3 regions of the uncultured Merdimmobilis sp. genome follow, and region 3 is predicted to be linked to each of the others. Evidence: predicted binding sites of a transcription regulator. Region 3 holds the regulator's gene; each other region holds the start of a gene.
What was found. Region 3 encodes LexA, which represses DNA repair genes until DNA is damaged. Its sites were predicted from a motif close to CNAACANNTGTTNG; they were not measured.

Region 1 (5,809 bases), on a different contig from region 3:
CCAATAGAAGGGGAGGAAGAAGATGAGAAAGAGGAAGACGTCGAAGACCAGTTTCCCCGCGGAAGTGAAGGTGATGCGTTTTTTCATATCTATGTCTCCTTACCGGTAATGGACCCGGCGGCTCAGGCTGCGGAAGTAGAAGATGGTACAGATGCCGATGATGATCATCAAGACCACCCCCATGGCGGAAGCGTAGCCGATTTTGTAGTAGGAAAACCCGTAGAGGTAGATGTCGTACACCAAGGTATTGGTGGAGTTCATCGGCCCGCCGGAAGTCATGATGTTGACCGTCTCAAATACTTTGAAGGAGGAGATCATGTTCATCAAGGTCAAAAAGAATAGGGTGGGGGAAAGCATGGGCAGGGTGATTTTAAAGAAGGTGGTCATTCCGCTGGATTTGTCCAGGTTGGCAGCCTCATAGAGGTAAGGCGGGATGCTCTGCATGCCGGAGAGGAGGATCATGGCGTTGTAGCCAAGGCTCTTCCAAACGGATACGGTGATCAGGGAATACATGGCCACATCTGGGTCGTTGAGCCAGCCCACCGCAGGCAGGTGGAGAAGCTCCAGCAAGTAGTTGAGCAGACCGTAGTCGCTGTCCATCAGCCACATCCAAACAAAGGAGATGGATACCAGCGAGACCACATAAGGGGTAAACACAACTCCCTGTAAAAACCGGTTGACCCGGGTGTTGGCCTTCAGATAAACCGCCAGGGGAAGGGCGAGCCCCACCGACAGCACCACAGTAAAGAACATGTATTGGAAGGAGTTCCCCAGCACCTGCCAGAATTCTGGGTCGGCAAACATGTCAGTGAAGTTTTTGAGGCCGATGAAGGTCTTGGGGCCGATCATGTTCCACTTGAAGAAACTGAGATAGATCATGTAGAAGATGGGGTAGAGGACAAACACCGAGAAGATGGTGAGGGAGGGGGCCACCATCAGGTAAGGCAAGGCCCTGGAGAAGATGTGCTTGGGTTTCCCCTTTGCCGTTTCCCGCACCTGGGCGGCGGGGAGAATCGCTTCCGTTTTTAGCATACAGTCCCTCCTGTTTCGTTAGGCGATGGCCTGTTCTTGCTGGTCGAAGAAGAACAGGTTGGATTTTTTCACCACAATGGTCACCTTGCCGTACCCCACACCCCAGTCGTCAAAGATTTTTACGTGGACAATCCCATAGGGGGTCTGGACTTTGTAAAGGGTTTGGTCACCCAGCATCTCCCGGGCGAGAAGGTCCCCTTCCATGGCGACATAGTCGCCGGTCAGGCCAGTGATGGAGGATGCCACCATGGCGATTTCCGGCCGGAATCCCACATAGCGGGTTCCCTCGGGGAGGGAGACCCCCAATTCTGTGAAAGCAGAGGCATCCAGTACATTCATGGGCGGGGATCCGATAAATTTGGCGGTGAATACATTGGCTGGGTGCTGATAGATCTCATTGGGGGTGGTGCTTTGGCGGATAACCCCCTTTTCCAGCAGGACGATGTCGGTGCCCATGCTCATGGCCTCCACCTGGTCGTGGGTGACGTAGACAAAGGTGGTGCCCAGCTTGCGGTAAAGCTCGATCAAATCGGTGCGGATCTGGTTGCGCAGCTTGGCGTCCAAGTTGGAGAGGGGTTCGTCCATCAAAAAGACAGCTGGTTTTTTTACAATGGCCCGGGCCAGGGCCACCCGCTGCCGCTGCCCGCCGGAGAGGTGCTGGGGTTTGCGGTCGAGATATTCGGTCAGGCCCACCATTTCGGAGATTTCCTGGATCCGTTTGTCCCGCTCCTCCTTGGGGATTTTGCCGTTTTTCAGGCCGAATTCCATGTTCTCCCGCACAGTCATAGTGGGGTAAAGGGCGTAGTTCTGAAAGACCATAGCGATCTGCCGGTCGCCGGGCGCTGTGTCCCGGACGCTGATCCCGTCCATAAAAATATCCCCCTGGGTGACCGTTTCAAGGCCGGCGATCATCCGCAGGATGGTGGACTTGCCGCAGCCGGAAGGCCCCAAAAGGACGGTAAAGCTCCCTTCCTTGATGCCTAAATTCAAATTCTCAATGACCGGAGGGTTCCCGCCATAGGATTTGGTGATGTTTCTGAGTTCAATCTTGTACATACAAGTACCTCCCATTTCGATTACGCATTCATCCTACCAGAGCTTTGTTTAAGAATCCGCCATCATCCGGTAAAAAACAGGTAATTTTTTGGTGGGAGAATGGGGAATAATCTAAGAATAATTCCTAAAAATGTTGCGAATCTAGAAAAAAGAGGTATAATAAGAAAGAATACGGATTTAATCCACTTTTCTTCCCTAAAGAGAGATTCTTCAACCGCTGGGGCCAAAGGCGGTGCGGCCAATTACCCTGGCAAAAGCTCGGCCTGCCCGGAGGGGGAAAAATCTGGGGTTTTTGGCGGGGAAGGAGTTTTTCCCGAATGAAATGTGAAAAAATACAACATTCTAGTTGTATGAATCCCCGCAATGTGGTATAGTAGTAAGGCTAAGGAACCTATGTTCGAATTCATTCGAGTTCTTTTGTTTTTTGTTTGTTGTTTGCAGTGATTCCGGTTTGGGAGTTGACTGGAGGAACTTGTCCCCAGCAGTTGTTGGGAGAAAGGAGCTGTAATGCCAGATCGTTTTGAACTTGTATCGCCGTACCAGCCCACCGGCGACCAGCCAGAGGCCATCGACCGGATTGTCAAAGGATTGGAGCGGGGGGAGAGGGAAATCGCCCTGATGGGGGTCACCGGCTCCGGTAAGACCTTCACCATGGCAAACGTCATCGCCCGGCTCAACCGGCCGACCCTGATTCTCGCCCACAATAAGACCCTGGCGGCACAGCTGTGTTCCGAATTTAAAAGCTTTTTCCCCAACAACGCGGTGGAATATTTTGTGAGCTATTACGACTACTATCAGCCGGAGGCGTACATTGCCAGCACCGACACCTATATTGAGAAGGACAGCGCCATCAACGATGAGATTGAAAAACTGCGCCACTCGGCTACAGCGGCTTTGTCGGAGCGGCGGGATGTAATCATCGTGGCCAGCATCTCCTGCATCTACACTATGGGCGACCCGGAAGACTATCAGAACATGATGATCTCCCTGCGGCCCGGGATGCAGAAGGATCGGGACGCCCTTTTGCGGGAACTGGTGGATCTCCAGTACGAGCGCAACGACATCAACTTTATCCGCAATAAATTCCGGGTGCGGGGGGATGTGGTGGAAGTGTTCCCCGCCAACTCCAGTGAGACCGCCATCCGGGTGGAGTTTTTCGGGGATGAGATCGACCGCATCAGCGAGATCAATGTGCTCACCGGCGAGGTGAAGAATGTAGTCAGCCACGTGGCCATCTACCCGGCATCCCACTACATTGTACCGGCGGAGAAGATGGCAGCTGCTTTGGAGGAAATCCGCCGGGAGGCGGACGAGCAGGTGGCCCGCTTCCGGGAGGAAGGCAAGCTCATCGAGGCCCAGCGCATCGCAGAGCGGACCAACTACGACATTGAGATGCTCTCGGAGATCGGCTTCTGCAAGGGCATAGAGAACTACTCCCGGGTGCTCTCCGGCCGGGCGCCGGGCAGCACGCCATATACCCTGCTGGATTACTTCCCCAAAGATTTCCTCTTCTTTGTGGATGAATCCCACGTCACCTTATCCCAGGCTCACGCCATGTACGCTGGGGACCGCGCCCGCAAGACCAGTCTGGTGGAGTATGGGTTCCGCCTGCCTTCTGCCCTGGACAACCGGCCTTTGAAATTTGAAGAGTTCTATGATAAACTCAACCAGATCGTCTTTGTCAGCGCCACCCCTGGCCCTTTTGAGAGGGAGCACGCCTCCGAGATCGTGGAGCAGGTCATCCGGCCCACCGGCCTTTTGGACCCGATTATCGAGGTCAAGCCGGTGGAAGGGCAGATCGACGACCTGCTGTCGGAGATCAACGAGCGGGTGGCCCGCAAGGAAAGGGTGCTCATCACCACTTTAACGAAGAAGATGGCGGAAGACCTGACCGATTACCTGGAAAACATGGGGGCCCGCATCCGTTATATGCATTACGGGGTGGACACTATCGAGCGGATGGAGATCATCCGCGACCTGCGCCTTGGGGAATTTGACGTCCTGGTGGGCATCAACCTTCTGCGGGAGGGCCTGGACATCCCGGAGGTTTCCTTGGTCGCCATTCTGGATGCGGATAAGGAGGGTTTCCTCCGGTCGGAGACGTCGCTGATCCAGACCATCGGCCGGGCGGCCCGAAACGCTAACGGCAAGGTGATTATGTACGCCGACGCGGTGACCCCTTCCATGGAGCGGGCCATCCGGGAGACCAACCGCCGCCGCAGCATCCAGCAGGCGTACAACGAAGCCCACGGCATCGTGCCCCAGACCATTCTGAAGGACGTCCACGAGGTGCTGGAGATCTCCAGCAAGGAAACTACCGAGCAGAAGGCCCGGAAGAAGAAACTGAGCCACAAAGAGCGGGAAGCCCTCATCGAGAAACTGACGGTGGAGATGAAGAACGCCGCCAAGCTTCTGGAATTCGAGCACGCCGCTTACCTGCGGGATAAGATTAAGACCCTGCGGGAACAGAAATAACCAGGACGACAAAGGAGTAATCAATTTTGGCTATCGATAAAATTGTGATAAAGGGAGCCAGGGAGCATAACCTCAAGGACATCGACGTGGAAATCCCCCGGGATAAACTGGTGGTGTTCACCGGCCTCTCCGGTTCAGGCAAATCCTCCCTGGCCTTTGACACCATCTATGCTGACGGCCAGCGCCGGTATGTGGAAAGCCTCTCCTCCTATGCCAGGCAGTTCCTGGGCCAGATGGAGAAACCCAACGTGGATTCCATTGAAGGGCTGTCCCCGGCCATCTCCATCGACCAGAAGACCACCTCCAAAAATCCCCGTTCCACCGTGGGCACCGTCACCGAGATCTACGACTACCTGCGCCTCCTGTACGCTCGGATCGGCGTGCCCCATTGCCCCATCTGCGGACGGGAGATCACCCAGCAGACGGTGGACCAGATGGTGGATAAAATCCTGGAACTGGAGCCCGGCACCAAAATCCAGGTGATGGCGCCTGTGGTCCGCGGCAAAAAAGGGGAGCACGTCAAAGAGCTGGACAGCGCCCGCAAATCCGGATATGTCCGGGTGCGGGTGGATGGAAACCTCTACGATCTCTCCGAGGAGATCAAACTGGAAAAAAACAAGAAGCACACCATTGAAATTGTCATCGACCGGCTGGTGATCAAAGAGGAGATCAAGTCCCGTCTCACCGGCTCTTTGGAAACGGCCCTGGCCCTCACTGGCGGCCTGGCCCTCATCGATGTGCAGGGGGGGAAGGAACTGCTCTTTTCCCAGAACTACGCCTGCCCGGAACACGACATCAGCATTGAGGAGCTCACCCCCCGGATGTTCTCCTTCAACAACCCCTTTGGTGCCTGCCCAAAATGCACCGGCTTGGGCACCTTCCTGAAGATTGACCCGGATTTGGTCATCCCCAATAAAAACCTTTCCATCCGGGAAGGGGCCATCAAAGCCAGCGGCTGGTATTTTTCCGAGGGCGGCATCGCCCAGATGTATTTTGAAGGGCTGGCCGACCACTACGGCTTCTCTTTGGACACCCCAGTAAAAGACCTGCCTAAGCAGATTGTGGACCTGCTTCTCTACGGCAACAAAGGGGAGAAGATCAAGGTCAAGCGGGAGACCGGCACCATGGTGGGCTCCTACACCACCGACTTTGAGGGGATCGTCAACAACCTGGAACGCCGGTTCCGGGAGACCAACAGCCAGTGGATGCGGGACGAGCTCTCCACCTGGATGAGCTCGGTGGTCTG
Region 2 (5,809 bases), on a different contig from region 3:
GGCAATCAATTCTTTATCATAGAAGGGGATGCCCAGCTCCTTGGCCAGCTGCTCGCCGATGGCCTTGCCTCCGCTGCCGTATTGTCTGCCGATGGTGATGATGGTGTTGTTGCTCATGTGGATCCCTCTCTTTCTCATAGGCGGATCATCGCTGGTGCGCAGTTGATCCTTTCTTTAAGGATAGCACAAAATTATACAACATACAATATAAAATAGATATTATATTGTAAAATTTTAGATAGATTGATGATAATGTACCCCTGTTTTTGGCGATTCTATTTGAGACTTCCCCTGCATACAATGGGGAACAAGGCCAAACGACAAGGGAGTGGATTGCATGCAGGAACAATTGGACCGTATGATAGAAGACCTAAACCGGGAAATCGATATTTTTTTAAATGCTTGGAGCAAAACCGGGGTGCAGCGGGAGATGAAGGACCTGCAGATGCAGCTGGGCAACGTAAAACGCCAACTCTCCGCTATCCGGCTGGGGGAACGGGAGGCGCGGCTCAATCTGCAATCGGTGCGGATGGCCCAGCGCTCGATCAACAATGTACAGCGGATGATGCGCCCCTCCATGCTGCGCCCGCGGCCCATGTGGGCCATCAACCGCACCCAGGGTATCGCCCAGCGGATGGGGCGGATTTTTCAGTATGTCCAGAGCCAATCCCAGCAGCAGCCGCAGCAGCAGAACCGGTTCCAGCAGTTTTCCCGGCAGCAACAACAGCCGCCGGTGGAGAAGACCCCCACCCCCCGCAGCCAGCCAGGGAACTTTTCCCGGAGCTTTTCCCCTTTCCGCACTGGGGTGTACAACGGGGATGGCACCCCCACAGCCCAGCATGTGGAGGACGATCTGCCCGAGGAATTGGGCGGCGGTGTGGAGTACCAGCCCAACAAGACCTTTACTCCCCAAGAGCTGGCACGGTTTTACAATGGGATGGGGGGCCGGCCAGCCTACATCGCGGCAGCGGGGTATGTATTTGATGTGACCGCCCATCCTTCCTGGCGGGCGGGGAGCCACCACGGCATATTAGCGGGCCAAGATGTGACTGACCGCCTGCTGGAAAACCACCCGGAGGGTTTGCAGATGCTTTTGGAGAACCTACCTGTGGTGGGCCGCCTGCGCCCCTCCCAAAAGAAAGGGTTTTAGGGGGCACTTTGATAAAAAAAGCCGGCAGAACCCGAGCCCCGGCCGATGGGTTCCGCCTTTCCTAGATTGTGTTCGGGTGGAAGGATAAAGCCCCTCTGCTCCCCAAGGAGCAGAGGGGCTTTATCGCGCTGTCAGCTGTGGAGGGCTTTGCCCCCAAATGGATCCAATGGGCCAGCCATTCCCGTCCGAAGCTTGGAGTCCAACCCGCCGGCGGGCGGTACGTAGCCGCTGCATTTAGGGTCGGGCGATGTAAGCAAAGCCCACTGCACCCGGCCCAGCGTGAGCGCCGATGACCGTCCCCACCTCCACCTGGACGGCGCCCGTGCAGTCCACGCCCTGCTGGCGCAACAGCTGAACAAACTGGTTGAGGCCCTCCGGGGAATCGGCGTGGGCGAGAGCGATCGGGTAATCCGGATCGGCGGGACAGGCCCGGTACTGGTCCAGCATCCATTGGAAGGCCCCGGAAGAGCCTCGGGCTTTGGCCACAGCCTCCAATTTTCCATCCACCAGGGAGACAAGAGGCTTCACCCCCAGCAGTTCCCCGATGACCGCAGTGGCGGCGGGGAGGCGTCCCCCCATTTTCAGGAATTTGAGGGTGTCCACCATGGCAAAAAATTTCATCCGGCCTTTGAGTTCCTCCGCTTTGGCGGCGATCTCTCGGGCGGAAGTGCCCTCGTCCCGCATCCGCGCCATCTGGGTGAGCAGCAGGGCCATGCCAAAGGTGGCGCTGTGGGAATCCACCAGGAAAATCCCCTCTTCCCCAGCCATTTGGGCGGCGATCACCGCCGATTGGTAGGTGCCGCTGATCTGGCTGGACAGGGTGAGGACCACAATCTCATCCCCCTGGGCCCGGTAAGTTTGAAATAGGGAGAGAAATGCCTCCGGGTTGACCTGGCTGGTGGTGGGCAGGGACTTAGCCTGGCGCAGCCGGTCATAGAATTCCCGCCGGCCCATACCGGTGCCGTCGGCATATTCCTGCCCGTCGAAAATCAACTTTAACGGCAGCACATCAATGTGAAGGCGCTGGGCCTCTTGAGGGGTGAAATCACAGGTGCTGTCGGTGATGATGCGAATTGCCATAACTGTTTGCCTTTCCGCCCTGCGGAACCCGCTGGGGCTTAGGTTTTTTCTTTGTTTTTGAAATACCGCTGGATGGAGTGAAGGCCCCGTGTCAAGGCCACTAGTTCCTCCGGGTTCAGAACTTCAATGATCGAGGCGGCCATCTCGTGGTGGAAGTGGCTGTGAATCCGGTTGACCTCCAAGGCGGATTGGGTGGGGAAGAGGCGGACCACCCGTTTGTCCCCGCTGTCCCGCTGCCGCTCCAGGTAACCTTTGCGTTCCAAGGTGTTGACCGCCACCGTCAACGTGCCGGCGGTGACCCCCAATGCTTCGGCGATGGCGCTGGCCCGGTTGTCCCCACCGGTTTGGGAGGCGTTGCACACCGCTTCAATGATGTGAATCTCCTTGATGGAGAGGTTTTTAAACTCGTTGCTGCTCAGGCAGTGCTCTTCAATGCGCAGTATGTCGTTGAACAGGTTGACCAGAAAATCATTGAGCTGGGTATAGCTGTCCTCCGGCATCCTTTCATCCCCTTCCCAAAATAGTTTGAACTTCAAAACAATTGTATCATAACACAAACGGATGGGGTTGTAAAGCGGGGCTGAAACAAAACCGGCGGCACAAACGGCCGCCGGATGAGGGGTTATAGGCTGTAGTAGTCCCGGTTTTCGTTTTGCAAAAGGTCGATGGCCCGGGCCAGCTGCTGGGTCATGGTCTCTTCATCCGGGGCGCTGGCCACCACGTTGATAAAACCCGCTTTATCTTCGGGGGAGAGGCAGGCAAAAAAGTGCTGGGCCGCCGGGTTCTCCGCCAAAGCCATGCTGAAATTGATGGGGATAATCTCCGGTTCTCCATAGTTCTGCAAACAATCACCTCCTTTGGGCTGTTTGGTGTTAGTTTGACCCAAATGGCGGCGAAAGATGCGGCTTTTCCGCAAATTTTTGGGGAATGGGAACAGGAGTGTCCCTCTCTTAGTATTTTGGTGGGATACAGGGGATTTTTTCCGACTAATTTGCCAGGATATATCGCGAACAAATATTCCTTATTTTCTGCAATCCGGTTGATTTTAGCCGCCTGGTGAGCTATAATGTCTGTAATGTGGGCTGGGGAGAAGAAGGGGAAGAACCCTTGCCCGGCCGCACATATTTGCCCTGTGACACACAAGAAATTGAGAAAACAAACGCCACTGCGCCGCCTTGGGCTGCGCCGCTGGATGATGGAGGAGAAAACGCCTATGGCAGACAAGGACAAGGCACAAGCGCTGGAAACTGCGCTGAACCAAATTGAAAAACAATTCGGCAAGGGCGCGGTGATGCGCCTGGGGCAGAATTCCACCATGAATGTGGAGGCCATCCCCACCGGGTCGCTGGCGCTGGATATCGCCCTTGGCATCGGCGGTGTGCCCAAAGGCCGCATCATCGAGATCTATGGGCCGGAGAGCTCCGGCAAGACCACCGTCGCCCTGCACATCGTGGCGGAGGCCCAGAAGATGGGCGGCGACGCGGTGTTCATCGATGTGGAGCATGCCCTCGATCCGGTTTATGCCCAGGCGTTGGGGGTGGACATCGATTCCCTGCTGGTCTCCCAGCCGGACACCGGTGAGCAGGCGCTGGAGATCGCCGAAGCCTTGGTCCGCTCCGGTGCCATCGATGTGGTGGTGGTGGACTCGGTGGCCGCCATGGTCACCAAGGCGGAGATCGAAGGGGAGATGGGCGACTCCCATGTGGGTGTCCAGGCCCGCCTGATGAGCCAGGCCCTGCGCAAGCTGACCGGTGCCATCAGCAAATCCAACTGTGTGGCTATCTTCATCAACCAGCTGCGGGAGAAGATCGGCGTGGTCTACGGCAACCCGGAAACCACCCCCGGTGGCCGGGCCCTGAAGTTTTATTCCTCGGTGCGGCTGGATGTCCGCCGGGTGGAACAGCTGAAGCAGAACGGCGAGGTGGTGGGCAACCGCACCCGGGTGAAAGTGGTGAAAAACAAGGTGGCCCCGCCCTTTAAAGAGGCGGAGTTTGACATCATGTACGGCCAGGGCATCTCCAAAGAAGGGGAGATCCTGGATATGGCGGTGAAGCTGGACATCATCAACAAATCCGGCGCCTGGTTCACCTATGGCGACGCCCGGTTCCAGGGCCGCGACAACCTGAAGGAATACCTGAAGGAACACCCCGATATTGTGGAGGAACTGGCCCAGAAGATCCGGGAGAACGCCGACAAACTGACCGGGAAACCTGCCAAAAAAGGTGGAAAAGCTCCGGCAGCGGCAGCTCCCGCCCCGGCTCCTGCGCCTTCCACTGCCAAAATTGACATCACGGTGGAGGATGAGGCGTAAGGATGCGGATCACCGACCTTTCCCGGACCAAACGGGGCCGCTACGCCGTAAGCGTGGAGGGGCAGTACCTTTTTTCGCTGCACGAAGAGGTCTTTTACACCGCTCGCTTGGCGGTGGGGATGGATCTTTCGGTGGAGGAATTGGAGGCGCTGCGCCGGGAATCCGATTATAAAACCGCCAAAGAGCGGGCGCTGCGGCTCCTCTCCGCCCGGGGATATACCGCCCATCAGCTGAAGGAGAAACTCTCCCGCTACGCCGATGAGGGGGCTTCCCAGGCGGCGGTGGACCGGATGGAGGAGCTGGGCTTGGTCAACGACGGGGACTATGCCTTCTGCTGCGCCCGGGATCTATACAACCTAAAGCATTATTCCCCCCGGCGGATCGAGCAGGAGCTGCAAAGGAGGGGCATCCCCCAGGACATCTGCCGGGAGGCCGCCGCCCAGTTCGACGAGGAGGAGACCCAGTCCCAGCTGGAGGGGGTCATCCGCCGCAAATACCTGCGGTACCTGGGGGAAGAAAAAGGCTGGAATAAAACAGTCGGGGCCCTTTCCCGGCTGGGGTATTCCTACGACCAGATTAAATCCGCCATCCGGCGGGTCATGGAAGAGGAAGAGGCGGATTAGCCTTTTCCCAAGTTGCCGGGAACCCGGCGGAATGGAGAGAATACAACTATGGCATATAAAGTGGGCATGGTCTCCCTGGGCTGTTCCAAGAACCAGGTGGACGCGGAAATCATGCTGGCCCTGATCCAGGAAAATGGGTTTGAGCTCTGCGCCGACGCCGAGCAGTGCGACGTGGTCATCATCAACACCTGCGGCTTCATTGAGGACGCCAAAAAGGAATCCATCGAGACGATTTTGGAGTTCTGCCAAATGAAGGCGGAGGGAAAAATCAAGGTGGTGGTGGTTACCGGCTGCCTGGCCGAGCGGTACCAAAAAGAAGTGGCTCTGGAGATCCCCGAGGCGGATGTGGTGCTGGGCATCGGCTGCAACGGGGAAATCGTCAAGGCCATTAAACAGGCGCTGGCAGGGGAGCGGGTCGTCTCCTTTGCCGACAAGACCCTGATGCCCTTAAGCGGCAACCGGGTGCTGGCCAATGCGCCCTTCTTCGCCTATGTGAAGCTGGCCGACGGCTGCAACAACCGCTGCGCTTTCTGCGCCATTCCCCTCATCCGGGGGGACTTCCGCAGCCGCCCCATGGAGGACGTGCTGGACGAGGTCAAACGGCTTGCCGCCCAGGGGGTGAAAGAGGTCAACGTGGTGGCCCAG
Region 3 (5,809 bases):
GTCTATGAAACGATCGGAAGGCGCCTGCCTCATCTGTGGGGCGCCCCTTGTGTATTTCCAGGAGGCCCGGGAGATGGAGTGCTCCCTCTGCCACCGGAAATTCCCCTCCAACGCCCAGTGTGAGGAGGGCCACTTTATCTGTGACGAATGCCACAGCAAGCGGGGGATCGAGGTGGTGATGGAAGGCTGCCGGAAAACCCCATCCAAAAACCCCATCGCGATCCTCCAATCCCTGATGGAGGACCCCTTTGTCTACATGCACGGCCCGGAACACCATGTGATGGTGGGGGCCGCCCTGCTGGCCGCCTATCGCAATGCCGGCGGGGAATTGGATTTGGAGCAAGCCCTCGCCGAGATGGCCCAGCGGGGGCAACAGGTGCCCGGCGGGGCCTGCGGGTTCTGGGGCTGCTGCGGCGCAGCGGTGAGCACCGGTATTTTTGTCAGCATTGTCACCGGATCCAGCCCTCTTTCCGGCAAAAGCTGGGGCCTGTGCAACGAGATGACCTCCCGGGCCCTCGCCTCCCTGGCCGCGGTGGGCGGGCCCCGCTGCTGCAAGCGGAATTCCTTCCTCGCCACCATCGAGGCGGTGAAGTTTGCCCGGGAAAAGCTGGGTGTTTCCATGGAGCTGCCGGAGAAGATCCAGTGCGCCTTCTTCCCGGAAAACCAGCAGTGCCTGCGCAAGAAATGCCCGTTTAACCCTTTGCATCAGGGTTGATTCCAAGAAAAAACCCCCTGCGAAAAGAGAGATTTGCTCTTTTCGCAGGGGGTTATCGTTTTAATCCCGCTTTACCATGCCCTCCACCTTGTGAAGGAGCTTCATCTCTACCAAGGCGTCCACCAAGGTGCCTTCGGGGGTGTATTCCTCCGAGAAGATCTTCCCCTCCTCCCGGATTTCGCTGAGGAGATTGCCCTTGTCGTAGGGGATCAGCAGCTTCATCCGGCGCTGGGTTTGGGGCAGGAGCCGGGCGATCTTCTGCAATAGCTCTTCAAACCCATAGCCGGTGCGGGCGCTGATGGCCACCGTGGACTCCCCCAAGGTGAGGGGGAGCTGGGCCACCTTATCACACTTGTTGAGGACGGTGAGGACCGGCGTATCCGCCACCCCCAATTCCCCCAGCAGCTGCTGGGTCACCTCCACCTGCTCGGCCTTCTCCTCGCTGGAGATATCGCAGACGTTGAGGAGCAGATCCGCTTGGGCTGCTTCCTCCAAGGTGGATTTAAACGCCTCCACCAAATGGTGGGGCAGGCGGCGCACCAGCCCAACAGTGTCGATGAGCATGACGCTGCGGCCGTCGGGCAGCAGCAAGGCCCGGGCAGTGGGGTCCAGGGTGGCGAACAGCTTGTCCTCCGCCAGCACCCCCGCGTCAGTCAGGGCGTTGAGCAGGGTGGATTTCCCCACATTGGTGTACCCCACGATGGCCACGGTGGTGACACCGTCCTTTTTGCGGCGGGCCCGCAGGTTTTCCCGGTGGCGGGTCAGGCTTTCCAACCGTTCCTCCAGGGCGTGAATCCGGGCGCGGATGTGCCGCCGGTCGGTTTCCAGCTTGGTTTCGCCAGGGCCCCGGGTGCCGATGCCTCCCCCCTGCCGGGAGAGGATGTTGCCAAGACCGGCCAGCCGGGGCAACAAGTACCGCTGCTGGGCCAGTTCCACCTGGAGCTTTCCCTCGCCGGAGCGGGCCCGCTGGGCGAAGATGTCCAAGATCAGCATGGTGCGGTCCAGCACCGAGGTATCACAGGCGTCCTCGATGTTGCGCAGCTGGGCAGGGGTCAGCTCGTGGTCAAAGATCACCATGTCCGCCTGGGTGTTCTCGCAGAAGAGGGCCAGTTCCGCCAGCCGCCCGGAGCCGATGCAGGTGGCGACATCCATGTCGGTGCGCTTCTGCACCATCCGTCCGATGACCTGGGCTCCGGCGGTGGCCGCCAGCTCCTCCAGCTCATCCAGGGAGACATCGATGTCGTATTCCCCAGTGTCCACCGCCACCAGGACGGCAGTTTGCGGTTTTATCTCATTTTCGTACATTCTATTTCCTCCTGCGCCTGGCTGGCGCACTGTATTTCTATATTTCTTTGGAACCATTGTATCTTAGTTTTTCCAATTCCGCAACCGCAAACCCCTGTGGAGATAAAACAAAAACAGCCCCGCCGTCTTGGCAGGGCCGACCCCCTATGCGGGGATGTATTCCTCAATAATTTTTTTTGCCGCGTCGTTGTCCTGGTGCATCACCATGATGACGTAATCGCCCCTGGTGTAGATCTCCGCATCCTTGGAGATTTCATAGGCGCCCAAAATATCATACTTCTCAAATTCTTCGATACGGGCGTTTTTGACCGCCGCCAGGTCGTCCCACACATCGCTTTCCTTGCCCTCTGCCGGTTTGATAATAAAGGTGTCCGCCACCCCGAACCGCCCCAGGGAATAGCGGATGTTGTAGCTTTCTATATTCTCCAGGTTCATCTGGAAACGGTCGGTCACGTCTTCATCCTGGGCATCCACCAGGCCGCGCATCTCAATGGTCTCGTAGATTTTCTCAATGGCCCCTGCGGGATTGGCCTCCTGTGCGGGCTGGCTTTGGGTTGTGGCCGGGTCCCCGCTGGAGGCGCCGCAGCCGCCGATGACCAGGACGGCGAACACCATGGCTACAATTGATACAAACTGTTTCATTTGGATCCTCTTCATTCCTTTTTCCGTTTGGTTTTCACAGAAACGCGAAAACTGCCTGTCTTTGTAGTATATCCAGTTTTCCCGCCTCCTGTCAAGGATTCCCCATGCCCCTGCCCCTATTTTTAGAAAAAAAGCAGGGAAAACCTGGCGTTTTGTAGGTTCTCCTCCCTTTTTGTCCCATTCGCCATCCATTCCCCTGCAATGAAAAAGAACAAGCGTCTGCGGCGACGCCTGTTCTTTTCCACAGTTTGAGGTGTGTTTTTCTGAGGAGGGTAGAGCATACCCGCAAACGCTGCGGCTGCGCCTGTTGATCGGGTATGTTTTTATTATACTCACCGGTCGAAATTGTTTGTTAAACCCCTGTGAATAAAGATTAAACTTAAATGGCATCATTTGTTAAAAACATATGTTTGAAATTTGCAGTAAAGTTTGGTATACTGTTGGTAACCAGAACAAAAGCCACCCACCAAAGGAGGTTCCCACCATGGATCAGCTCAATTCCAAGGAAGCCTTGGTTCTTCGTTATATCACCGATCGGATCAATGACGGCGTCCCCCCCACTGTCCGGGAAATCTGCAGCGAACTCTCCATCAAATCCACTTCCACCGCCCACAAATACCTGCGCTCCCTGGAGGCGAAAGGCTATATCTTAATGGGAGACCGGACCAACCGCTCCATCCGCCTCAATGTGGAAAAAACCGTCAGTGTCCCCCTCATCGGCACCGTGGCGGCTGGGCAGCCCATCCTCGCCATTGAAGAGGTGGAGGACTACATCCCCTACCGGGTGCGCCGGGGCATGGGCAAAGACCTGTTCGCCCTGCGGGTCAAGGGGGAGAGCATGGTGAATGCCGCCATTCTGGATGGGGACATCATCATCGCCCGCCGGACCCCGGTCGCCGCAAACGGCGAGATCGTGGTCGCTTTGGTGGGGGATGAGGCCACCGTCAAAACCTTCTACAAGGAGAACGGCCACTTCCGCCTCCAGCCGGAAAACGACACCATGGACCCCATCATCGTGGAGGAGGTCGCCATTTTAGGCAAGGTGATTTCGGTCCTGCGCTTTTTTGAATAGGTATTCATACCGCTTGTCAGACGCTGCCAAACCCCAAATTTGGCGGCGTTTTTTGGTTTGGCCTGCCATAAAATGTCATATAATAGACAAAAAACGGCTCCTCTGGCCCTGTTTGGTTAAAGATAACATAGAAATTGAAAAAACAGTGGCACATCGTACAAAAATGGTTTATAATAAGCAAGGTAAAAAAGGCCCGGCGGGGAGAAGAACCCTCTGGGGATTCGACTGACATTTCGTTGCAGCTCTGCAACTTTTGGGGAGGTTCCAATTTTGATTCGAGAAGATTTACGCAACATAGCTATCATCGCCCACGTTGACCACGGCAAAACCACTTTGGTCGACGAGATGCTCAAACAGGGCGGCGCATTCCGGGAAAACCAAGCTGTGGCCGACCGGGTCATGGACAGCGGCGACCTGGAGCGGGAGAGGGGCATCACCATCCTGGCCAAAAACACCTCCGCCGTTTGGAATGGCGTTAAAATCAACATTATAGACACCCCCGGACACGCCGACTTCGGCGGCGAGGTGGAGCGGGTGCTGAAGATGGTCAACGGCGTTGTCCTGCTGGTGGACGCCGCCGAAGGCCCCATGCCCCAGACCCGATTTGTGCTTCAGAAGGCCCTGGAACTGGGCCACCGGGTCATTGTGGTGGTCAACAAGGTGGACAAGCCTGACGCCCGCCCCTATGAAGTGGTGGACGAGTGCCTGGAACTCCTCCTGGACCTGGACGCCTCCGAGGAGCAGCTGGACAGCCCCATCATCTTCTGCTCCGGCCGCAACGGCACTGCCGGCGTCTCCCCGGATAACCTGGGCAGCGACCTCTCGGTTCTGTTTGAAAAAATCCTGGAGCAGATCCCCGCTCCCGAAGGGGATATCGAAGGCCCCGCCCAGGTGCTGGTCTCCTCCATCGACTACAACGATTTTGTGGGCCGTATCGCCATCGGCCGGGTAGAACGGGGCGTGCTGCGCCAGAACCAGGACGTCATGGTCTGCGATTGGCACAACTCCATCCAGCCTTACCGGGGCAAAATCACCGCCATATACCAGATCGAAGGGCTGAAACGTGTCCCCTGTGAGGAAGCCAAGATGGGGGACATCATCTGCTTCTCCGGCATCACCGACATCACCATCGGCAACACCATCTGCGACTTGGCCGATGTCTCCCCCCTGCCCTTTGTCAAAATCAGCGAACCCACTGTGGAGATGACCTTCTCGGTCAACAACAGCCCCTTCGCCGGCCGGGAAGGCAAGTTCGTCACCTCTCGCCAGCTGCGTGACCGGCTGTTTAAAGAGCTGCTCAAGGACGTCTCCCTCCGGGTGGAGGAGACCGATTCCTCCGACAGCTTCCGGGTCTGCGGCCGGGGCGAGATGCACCTTTCCATCCTAATCGAAACCATGCGCCGGGAAGGCTTTGAGTTCCAGGTCTCCACCCCTCACGTCCTGTTCCAGACCGATGAGAACGGCACCAAGCTGGAGCCCATCGAGCGGCTGCTGGTGGATGTGCCCGAGGAGTACATGGGCTCGGTCATGGAGAAGATGGGCGCCCGCAAAGGCGAACTAGTCCACATGGCCCCCTCCGGCTCCCGGATGCGGATTGAATTTTTAGTCCCCTCCCGCGGCCTGTTCGGCTACAAGAGCGAGTTCTTGACCGATACCCGGGGCGAGGGCATCATGAACGCGGTGTTTGACGGCTACCAGCCCTACAAGGGGGAAATTGACCGCCGCACCGTCGGTTCCCTCATCGCCTTTGAGACCGGCGAATCCATCACCTACGGCCTTTACAACGCCCAGGAGCGGGGCACCCTGTTCATCGGCCCCGGCGTGCCGGTTTATGAAGGGATGATTGTGGGCTGCTCCCCCAAATCGGAGGACCTAGCGGTCAACGTCTGCAAAAAGAAACATGTCAGCAACATGCGGGCCTCTGGTTCGGATGAGGCACTGCGCCTGGTGCCCTACCGCCGGATGAGCTTAGAGGAATGCTTAGAGTTCCTGGGCGAGGATGAACTGCTGGAAGTCACCCCCAAGAACCTGCGGCTGCGCAAACGCATCCTGAACAACAGCGACCGGATGAAGAA

Region 1: the regulator LexA is predicted to act here: its motif matches at 2,475-2,488, upstream of uvrB (excinuclease ABC subunit UvrB).
Region 2: the regulator LexA is predicted to act here: its motif matches at 3,238-3,251, upstream of recA (recombinase RecA).

Annotation. Positions count from the first base shown of each region.
Region 1 is NZ_CABRJC010000016.1:18,896-24,704, forward strand. Features, by position in the region: gene RDQ42_RS08070 (carbohydrate ABC transporter permease) at 1-87, opposite strand, end outside; gene RDQ42_RS08075 (carbohydrate ABC transporter permease) at 100-1,032, opposite strand; gene RDQ42_RS08080 (ABC transporter ATP-binding protein) at 1,051-2,088, opposite strand; gene uvrB (excinuclease ABC subunit UvrB) at 2,596-4,563, shown strand; gene uvrA (excinuclease ABC subunit UvrA) at 4,590-5,809, shown strand, end outside.
Region 2 is NZ_CABRJC010000029.1:320-6,128, reverse strand. Features, by position in the region: gene RDQ42_RS09845 (AAA family ATPase) at 1-117, opposite strand, end outside; gene RDQ42_RS09840 (cytochrome b5 domain-containing protein) at 338-1,150, shown strand; gene RDQ42_RS09835 (DegV family protein) at 1,385-2,230, opposite strand; gene RDQ42_RS09830 (MarR family winged helix-turn-helix transcriptional regulator) at 2,269-2,730, opposite strand; gene RDQ42_RS09825 (YdeI/OmpD-associated family protein) at 2,853-3,074, opposite strand; gene recA (recombinase RecA) at 3,444-4,541, shown strand; gene RDQ42_RS09815 (regulatory protein RecX) at 4,544-5,164, shown strand; partial or broken gene RDQ42_RS09810 (MiaB/RimO family radical SAM methylthiotransferase) at 5,213-5,809, shown strand, end outside.
Region 3 is NZ_CABRJC010000027.1:3,472-9,280, reverse strand. Features, by position in the region: gene RDQ42_RS09720 (DUF5714 domain-containing protein) at 5-715, shown strand; gene hflX (GTPase HflX) at 776-2,020, opposite strand; gene RDQ42_RS09710 (DUF4358 domain-containing protein) at 2,165-2,662, opposite strand; gene lexA (transcriptional repressor LexA) at 3,147-3,734, shown strand; gene typA (translational GTPase TypA) at 4,005-5,809, shown strand, end outside.